DNA from 2 places in the Bradyrhizobium sp. AZCC 1719 genome. Region 2 is predicted to be linked to the other one. Evidence: predicted binding sites of a transcription regulator. Region 2 holds the regulator's gene; the other holds the start of a gene.
The links. The regulator LexA, encoded in region 2, represses DNA repair genes until DNA is damaged. The targets are predictions, from matches to a motif close to TGTTCNNNNTGTGTTCNG.
Positions count from the first base shown of each region.

Region 1 (3,793 bases), 1.6 Mb from region 2:
AGGAGCGGCCGTGCGCCGGGTAGTAGCTGATGGAGAAAGGCAGCGTCGATGAAGGTCACACAGCATCTCTGGTTCGAAAAGGACATGGAGGCCGCGATCGGCTTCTACACCTCGCTGATACGCGGCTCGTCAGTCCAGCGGGTCTCGTCGCTGTCTGCCGAGAGCCCGAGCGGCCCGCCCGGCAGCGTCAAGATCGCGGCCTTTACCCTGGGCGACCAGCGCTACATGGCGATCGAGGCGGGGCCCCTCGACCCGTTCAACCACAGTTTTTCGATCATGGTCGAATGCGACACGCAGGCCGAGATCGACCGCTTGTGGGACGCCCTGAGGGAAGGCGGCAAGATCGAGCAATGCGGCTGGCTGCAGGACCGCTGGGGCCTCTCCTGGCAGATCGCGCCCAAACGGCTCGGCGAGTTGATGAACGATCCCGATCCCGCAAAAGCCAAGCGCGTTGCCGAGGCCATGCTGAAGATGGTCAAGTTCGATATTGCAGAACTGGAGGCCGTGGCGAGAGGTTAGGACTCGCGCCGCTGGGCTAACCCAAGCGCGGAGAGAAAAGTGGGTCGCGCGCTGCACGGCGCCGGGGCTGGAGGTAGGGAACCGCGCAGCGCGTCGACCATGTGGGAGCATCATAGCGTGAGCAGACGTCCCACATTCCTTTGCCACATTCCCTTGAGAATGCGATTGTGTCACCTATCAATTAATAGTTGCAGGCGGGATTGTCAATTTTTCCCGTTATATTTCACCAGAAATTGCGGCTATTGGATTGGCGGAATTCAGGCCGCATGTGCCGATTTTCGCAGCACGTCGGCGGCGATTTTGAGGTCGTGGACGAAGCGCCGATATTCGCGTGCCTTGGCATCGGCGTCCGGCAATCGCAGCAGATAGGACGGGTGCACCGTCACCAACGCCCTGGTGCCGTCGTCGAGATCAATCGCGCGGCCGCGGTTCTTGTTGATCGGCGTAATTTTCCCGAACACGCTTTGCGCTGCGGTTGCGCCCATTGCCACCACCAGGTCGGGCTTGATCGCGGCCAGCTCGCGCTCGTACCACTGCCGGCAGGCCTTGATCTCCGGGGTGTTCGGCTTCTGGTGCAGGCGGATCTTTCCGCGCGGCACGAACTTGAAATGCTTCACCGCATTGGTGACGTAGACCGTGCGGCGGTCGATGCCGGCTTCTTCCAGCGCGCGGTCGAGCATTTGCCCCGCGGGCCCGACGAACGGCTTTCCGGCGAGGTCTTCCTTGTCGCCGGGCTGCTCGCCGACCAGCATGATCCGCGCGGTTTGCCGGCCTTCGCCGAACACGGTTTGGGTGGCATTCTTGTAGAGATGACAGGCGCGGCAATCGGCGGCTTCTTCGCGCAGCGTCTCGAGATCATCGGCGTGTTTGCGGGGCATCTCGCTTGCCTTGTCGCTTGCCAGGGGTTTAATCGATGAAGCCTCCGGCAGGTTCCGCCAGTAATTCCGGGACATCTCCTTTTGCATGGTCTGCACTTTCAGCCGGGCGGGACTGAAAATGCTGGCGTAATAGCGCCGCCAGGTTTCCTCCAGCCGGTCCGCGCCAGGGGCTTCGCTTCTGCCGACGCCCGGCGTGAACGAGATGACGTGGCCGTCCCAATGCGCGCAGAGATCAGGCGTCAGGATCGACCAGGGCATGTCGGCGAAACGGCGCGCGAAGAACGGGGCGGCCAGTTCGACGATGTAATGCTCCGGCTCGAACCAGGCGACGAAGTGCGATTTCTGCTCGCGGCCTATTTCGCGGAAGCGGACAAGGACATGCATCCTGTGCTCGTCGCCGCGCACGGCCTTGGCCATCGCGGTGATCTCAGCCACGTCAGCATCGGTCGCGAGTTCAAGCAGATCGTGATGCGTCCGCAACCGCCACAGCAGGCGATAGAGCAGGGCGAAGCGCTCGGGGCTGCGGTGCAGGATGGCAACCTCCGCCAGTTCGACGAATCTGGCCGGCACGTTGAAGGTGCCCTGTGGCGGCTCGAGCGGCGGCGCGGTCGGCGCGAACAGTTCGGGCGCAGCCACACGCCAGCTCACGTCGGATGGTTTCACGTCATTCAGCGCCAGCGCGCGGGCCGCTTGGCGCCAGCCGTCGAAATCAGTTTCGCTATCGAGGGTGATGTGGTGCATGTGCTTACTCCACCTCTCCGCCGGCATCCCCGTTGTCGTAGAGGCCACGAATCCCTTTGATTCCGCTCATGAATCGCCAGAGCGTCGATCTCGATTGACTCTGCCAGCGCTGTTAGCTTTATATTAGAACATATCATGAACAAATGAGCCAGCCGCGCGTTCACTTAGGGAAGAAGCGGTAAAGGCCAATTTTCTGAAGGAACGGCGGATGAGCACCGCACGCACAAGCACGCTTGCGAGTTTGCGCGGAAGCATCGAGCGCCTGGAGGCGCATGGCGATGCGCATGACCTCAACAAGATTACGCTTGGCCATAAGGCGGCGGATGCTGTGCTGCACGGCGGGCTTGCGCTCGCGGCGGTGCATGAAGTGTTCGCCGAGGGACACCAGAGCGCGACCGCAACCGGCTTCATCGCAGGGTTGGCGGGAAGGGTGTCGCCGCGCCAGCCGCTGGTCTGGGTACGGCAGGATTTTTCGGAAATTGAATCGGGCGCGCTGTCGATGAGCGGGCTCGCCGAACTCGGGCTCGATCCGCGATTGCTCGTCACCGTGCGCGCGACTGACACCGACGCCGCGCTACGGACCGCCGCCGATGCGCTGGCCTGCGACGCGCTCGGCGCCGTCGTGCTGGAAGTCTGGGGGCAGGCGCGTCAGCTCGATCTCGTCGCCAGCCGCAAGCTTACGCTGGCCGCAGCAGCCTCCGGCGTCACCGCATTGCTGCTGCGGGTGGCGGCGGAGCCGCGCCCCTCGACCGCGGAGACAAGATGGATCGTGCGCGCGGCGCATTCGCCGCCGTCAGCTCCGTGGAGCGCGTGGGGCGCGCCGGTGTTCGACGCGCAGCTCGTTCGTAACCGTCATGGCCCGGTCGGCCGCTGGATCATGGAATGGAATTGTGATGAGTGCCTATTCAGTGAACCGTCGGCGTATCCTCAGCCTCTGGCTGCCACGCCTGCCCATCGACCGCATCAAGCGCAAGCTTTCGCCGGCCAGCGCCGCGCAAGCTGAAAATTGCCAAGCGGTATCGTGCAACGCTGTCTGCGACACGGGCGGTGCGCGCCCTCCCCCCTTGTGGGGGAGGGCGGGGGAGAGGGGTGGCGGCAACGGCAGTGCTCGTGGCTTACCCCTCTCCCTAGCCTCGAGAGCGAGCTCCGCTCGCCTCGGACCCCGCAAGGGGGGAGGGAACGACAGCGGTGCGCAGGCTGACACCTCTCACCACACGACCGATGCACTCCCTCTCCCGCTTGCGGGGGAGGGTTGGGGTGGGGGTCTCGCCGCGAGTGACACTCTCGGGATGAAGCACGTCTACCCCTCCGTCGTCGTCGCCAAGCAGCACAATGCCATCCTGATCCACTCTCTCGACGAGGCCGCTATCCAGGCCGGCCTCTCGATCGGCCTGCCGCTCGCAAATGCCCGCGCGATCTGCCCCGAGTTGACGGTATTCGACGCGGACGAGGTCGCCGATCGCAAAACGCTCGAAGACATCGCCGACTGGTGCGACCGCTTCACTCCATTGGTGGCGCTCGATCCGCCGTACGGCTTGTTCCTCGACATCACCGGCTGCGCCCATCTGTTCGGCGGCGAGCGTACGTTGCTGCAGATCGTCAGCGGCGCGCTGAGCCGCCGCGGCTTTGCCGTCAGCGCCGCGATCGCGAGCACC
Region 1 is NZ_JAZHRU010000001.1:6,735,487-6,739,279, reverse strand. Features, by position in the region: gene V1292_RS31820 (VOC family protein) at 49-519, shown strand; gene V1292_RS31815 (UdgX family uracil-DNA binding protein) at 777-2,138, opposite strand; gene V1292_RS31810 (ImuA family protein) at 2,347-3,141, shown strand; gene V1292_RS31805 (Y-family DNA polymerase) at 3,428-3,793, shown strand, end outside.
Region 1: the regulator LexA is predicted to act here: its motif matches at 2,263-2,280, upstream of V1292_RS31810 (ImuA family protein).

Region 2 (3,793 bases):
TGGCGCGTGCAGCAAAACGCCTGCCGCTCTATGCTTTTTCCAACACCAATCCGGCCCATGTCACACATTTTTCGCGGGCCTATGCGGATGTGCTCGGCCATTTCCGCGAGATATTCCTGTCCTCCAGCATCGGTTTGCGCAAACCCGACGCCGAAGCCTATGATCATGTGGTAAAAGCGATCGGCGTGCCGGCGTCGCGGATCCTGTTCTTCGACGACTCGGCTGCCAATATCGAAGGTGCGCGGGCGCGCGGCCTTTCTGCCATCCACGTGACATCGACGGATGACGTGGCGAGGGCACTGACCGCACTTGGAATTTGAGGGAGGTCTGCCCGTGGCGTTGATGCCGGTTGCCGATGCATTGTCTGCCATCCTTGCGGGCGCCGATCCCGTCCCTGAAGAAATGGTGGCGCTCGATGAGGCGTATCACCGCATTCTCGCACGCGACGTCGCCGCGCGGCGGACGCAGCCGCCGCAGGCGATGTCGGCGATGGACGGCTATGCGGTGCGCGCGGCTGACGCCGCCGATGTCAGCGCACGGCTGAAGGTGATCGGCGAGGTCGCCGCCGGCCGCCCGTTCGAGCGGAAGGTCGGCCCGGGCGAAGCGGTGCGGATCTTTACCGGCGGCGTGATTCCCGACGGCGCCGACGCCGTCATCATCCAGGAAGACACTGGCGTAGAGGGTGATCATATCACCATCACGGAAGCTGCCGTTCCGGGGCGGCATATCCGCGCCGCGGGCGTTGATTTCCGCGAAGGCGACTTCCTCCTCAAACGCGGGCGCCGCCTCACCGACCGCGACCTCTCACTCGCCGCCGGCATGAACTACCCGGAGCTTGCAGTGCACCGTCGCCCGAAAGTTGCGATGCTGGCGACTGGCGACGAACTGGTGATGCCGGGCGCAAGCCCCAGCCCCGGCCAGATCGTCTATTCCAACGGCTACAGCTTGCGGGCGCTGGCGCGGGCCGAGGGAGCAGAAATCATTGACCTCGGAATCGCCGCCGACACCGTCGCCGCGACCGCGGAAGGCATCAGCCGTGCTCGCAAGGCCGACGCCGACATCCTGATCACCATTGGCGGCGCTTCGGTCGGCGACCACGACCTCGTCAAGCGGTCGCTGGAGGCCGAGGGCATCGCCATGGCGTTCTGGCGGATCGCGATGCGGCCGGGCAAGCCGATGATGCATGGCAGGCTGGAGGCGATGCGGGTGATCGGCCTGCCCGGCAATCCCGTTTCCTCCTATGTCTGCGGCTTCCTGTTCCTGGTGCCGCTGATTCGCGCTCTATCGGGCCGCGATACCATCCATCACCCGCGCGAAAGCGCCCTGCTCGGCCGCGATCTCGCCGCCAACGACCAGCGCGAAGACTATCTTCGCGCCTACCTCGAAACGCGCGACGACGGCACGCTGGTCGCCGTGCCGGTGAACCATCAGGACTCGTCGCTATCAGGGAATCTCGCTGCGGCACGGGCACTTGTGATACGTCCGCCGTTCGCGCCGGCTGCCGCAAAGGGCTCGCCTTGCGAGCTGCTCCGGCTGCCGGAATGACGCCTGAACCGCGCTCCGACAGCACTTTGGGCCGGAACCGCAATGCGTTCACCTGAAATTAAGTGGTTGCGGAACACATATCGAACATATAGTGTCCGTTCATGATTTGTTTCGACTGCTAGTGTCTTTGATTGGGAGTTGGGGGACTCCGCGATCTTGGGCTCTGAAGATTCGGAACGAGACGACGCCAACCGGGGGATTGCTCGCGATGCTTACGCGCAAACAGTACGAACTTCTGCGTTTCATCAATGAACGGCTGAAAGAGGCCGGCGTGCCGCCCTCCTTCGACGAGATGAAGGACGCGCTCGATCTGCGCTCGAAATCCGGAATCCACCGCCTCATCACGGCACTGGAGGAGCGCGGCTTCATCCGTCGCCTGCCCAACCGCGCCCGCGCCATCGAAGTCATCAAGCTGCCTGAGCTCGCAGCCGCCGCCAACAGCCGCCGCGGCTTCACGCCGAGCGTCATCGAGGGCACGCTCGGCAAGCGCACGGTGAGCGCGCCGGCCGCCGAGGACGACGGCAATCGCCCGGTCGCCGTGCCTGTCATGGGCCGGATTGCCGCCGGTACGCCGATCGAGGCGCTGCAGACCCGCAGCCACACCATCAGCGTACCGCCTGACATGCTCGGCTCCGGCGAACATTACGCGCTCGAAGTGCGCGGCGATTCCATGGTGGACGCCGGCATTCTCGACGGCGACATGGCGCTGATCCAACGCAACGAAACCGCCGACACCGGCGACATCGTCGTGGCGCTGATCGACGAGGAGGAAGCGACGCTGAAGCGCTTCCGCCGCCGCGGCGCCTCGATTGCGCTCGAGCCCGCCAACACCGCTTATGAAGTCCGCATCCTGCCGCCGAACCGGGTCCGGATTCAGGGCAAGCTGATCGGGCTGTACCGCAAATACTGACCCATTATGCCGTCCGGGCCGTGACGGAAAAGAGCCCCGGCCCGTGGCCGGGGTTTTTTGTTGCACGTGTGGAACTAAGGCACGTTAGCGCGTTTGTGAATGTGGCGCAGTGCGCCAGTCGCAGAATTGCCCAGAACAGAGAAAAGGCTCTGCGCCATGTCCACTCTGATAGAGGCCTGTGCCTCCTTCTAGACACGGGTCAGCTATCTCAAACGAGGGAGCCATCCGATGTGTGACTATAGCCTGCATGCTGTGGCTACGCGGCCTGCCGAGGTCGGCGAGACGCTGATCACGACGACATTCCGCGGTACATCGACCCGCGGCTTTGCGTCGGAACGCGAGCCTGCAGTGGCGGTCTGCATGCTTCCCGGCACCGAACTGGCGTTCGCTGAGGACGTCAAATACGACAACCGGTGGATCTGGACTCGAACCACCGACTGGCGGGTCGGCAAGTTCAATCAAATCGACCCCCATATATCCGACCGTCACCATGACGCGATCGAATTTCCCGACGGAAGCCATGTGCTGGTGACGCAGCTTTGCGAAGGCCAGCGCGCGACCGTGCTGCAATTGCCGGTGGTCCAGACCGGTGGCGAACGCGCGCCGAAGGTGACGGAAGCGCCTCCGGCCGAATCGATCGTGACCGGATAAACGCCCACGCGAATACGATCCGCCGGTCCAGGCCGGCGGATCGTGGTGGTTCATTTTTCAGAACTCGGCACCGCAGGGGGGCAGTCGGTGGTCAACAAGGTTACGTGGCAAAAAGCCGGGCGCGTCACTGAGCCCGGGCGGTACATGTTCAGGTACGGCTGGCTCACCATCACGGCCGAAGATCTCGCAATCTGGCGGCAATTCCCTGACGCATCGTTCACGCTGGTCGCTCTGCCGTCGGCGCCCGACGCGCCCGAGGAATTCCATCTCGGCGCGTTCGAAATACCAGCCAAGCCCACGGTCGACGAGCACTGAAGATCATCTACTCCTCCGCCTGCAGGTCTGCCTCGGCCGGCGTGGCATCGACGCTGCGCGGTGGCACGACGCGCGGCGCAAGCACGGTGGTGTCGGCCTCGCGCTCGCCGGCTATGGCCGGCGACCACGGGCGGTCGATGCCTCTCGGCTTGACCGCCTCGACGACAAATCCCTCCCGGCTGCGCCGCAACGCCATCGCGCCCTGCCGCCGCAGTCGTTCGGCGCCGATGACGGAAGCACCGCATGCCGGCGGGGCCTGCCGCAGCGTCACAATGATTGCTGCGCGCTCGCAATCGTCCGAAAACGCCTCGGGTCTGAGCGCCTGCGCGATCAGGGCACCGCCGGCGGATTGCACCACGCAGCCAAGATCGT
Region 2 is NZ_JAZHRU010000001.1:5,163,318-5,167,110, reverse strand. Features, by position in the region: gene V1292_RS24265 (HAD family hydrolase) at 1-320, shown strand, start outside; gene V1292_RS24260 (molybdopterin molybdotransferase MoeA) at 334-1,545, shown strand; gene lexA (transcriptional repressor LexA) at 1,754-2,455, shown strand; gene V1292_RS24250 (hypothetical protein) at 2,684-3,106, shown strand; gene V1292_RS24245 (hypothetical protein) at 3,152-3,421, shown strand; partial or broken gene V1292_RS24240 (ComEC/Rec2 family competence protein) at 3,429-3,793, opposite strand, start outside.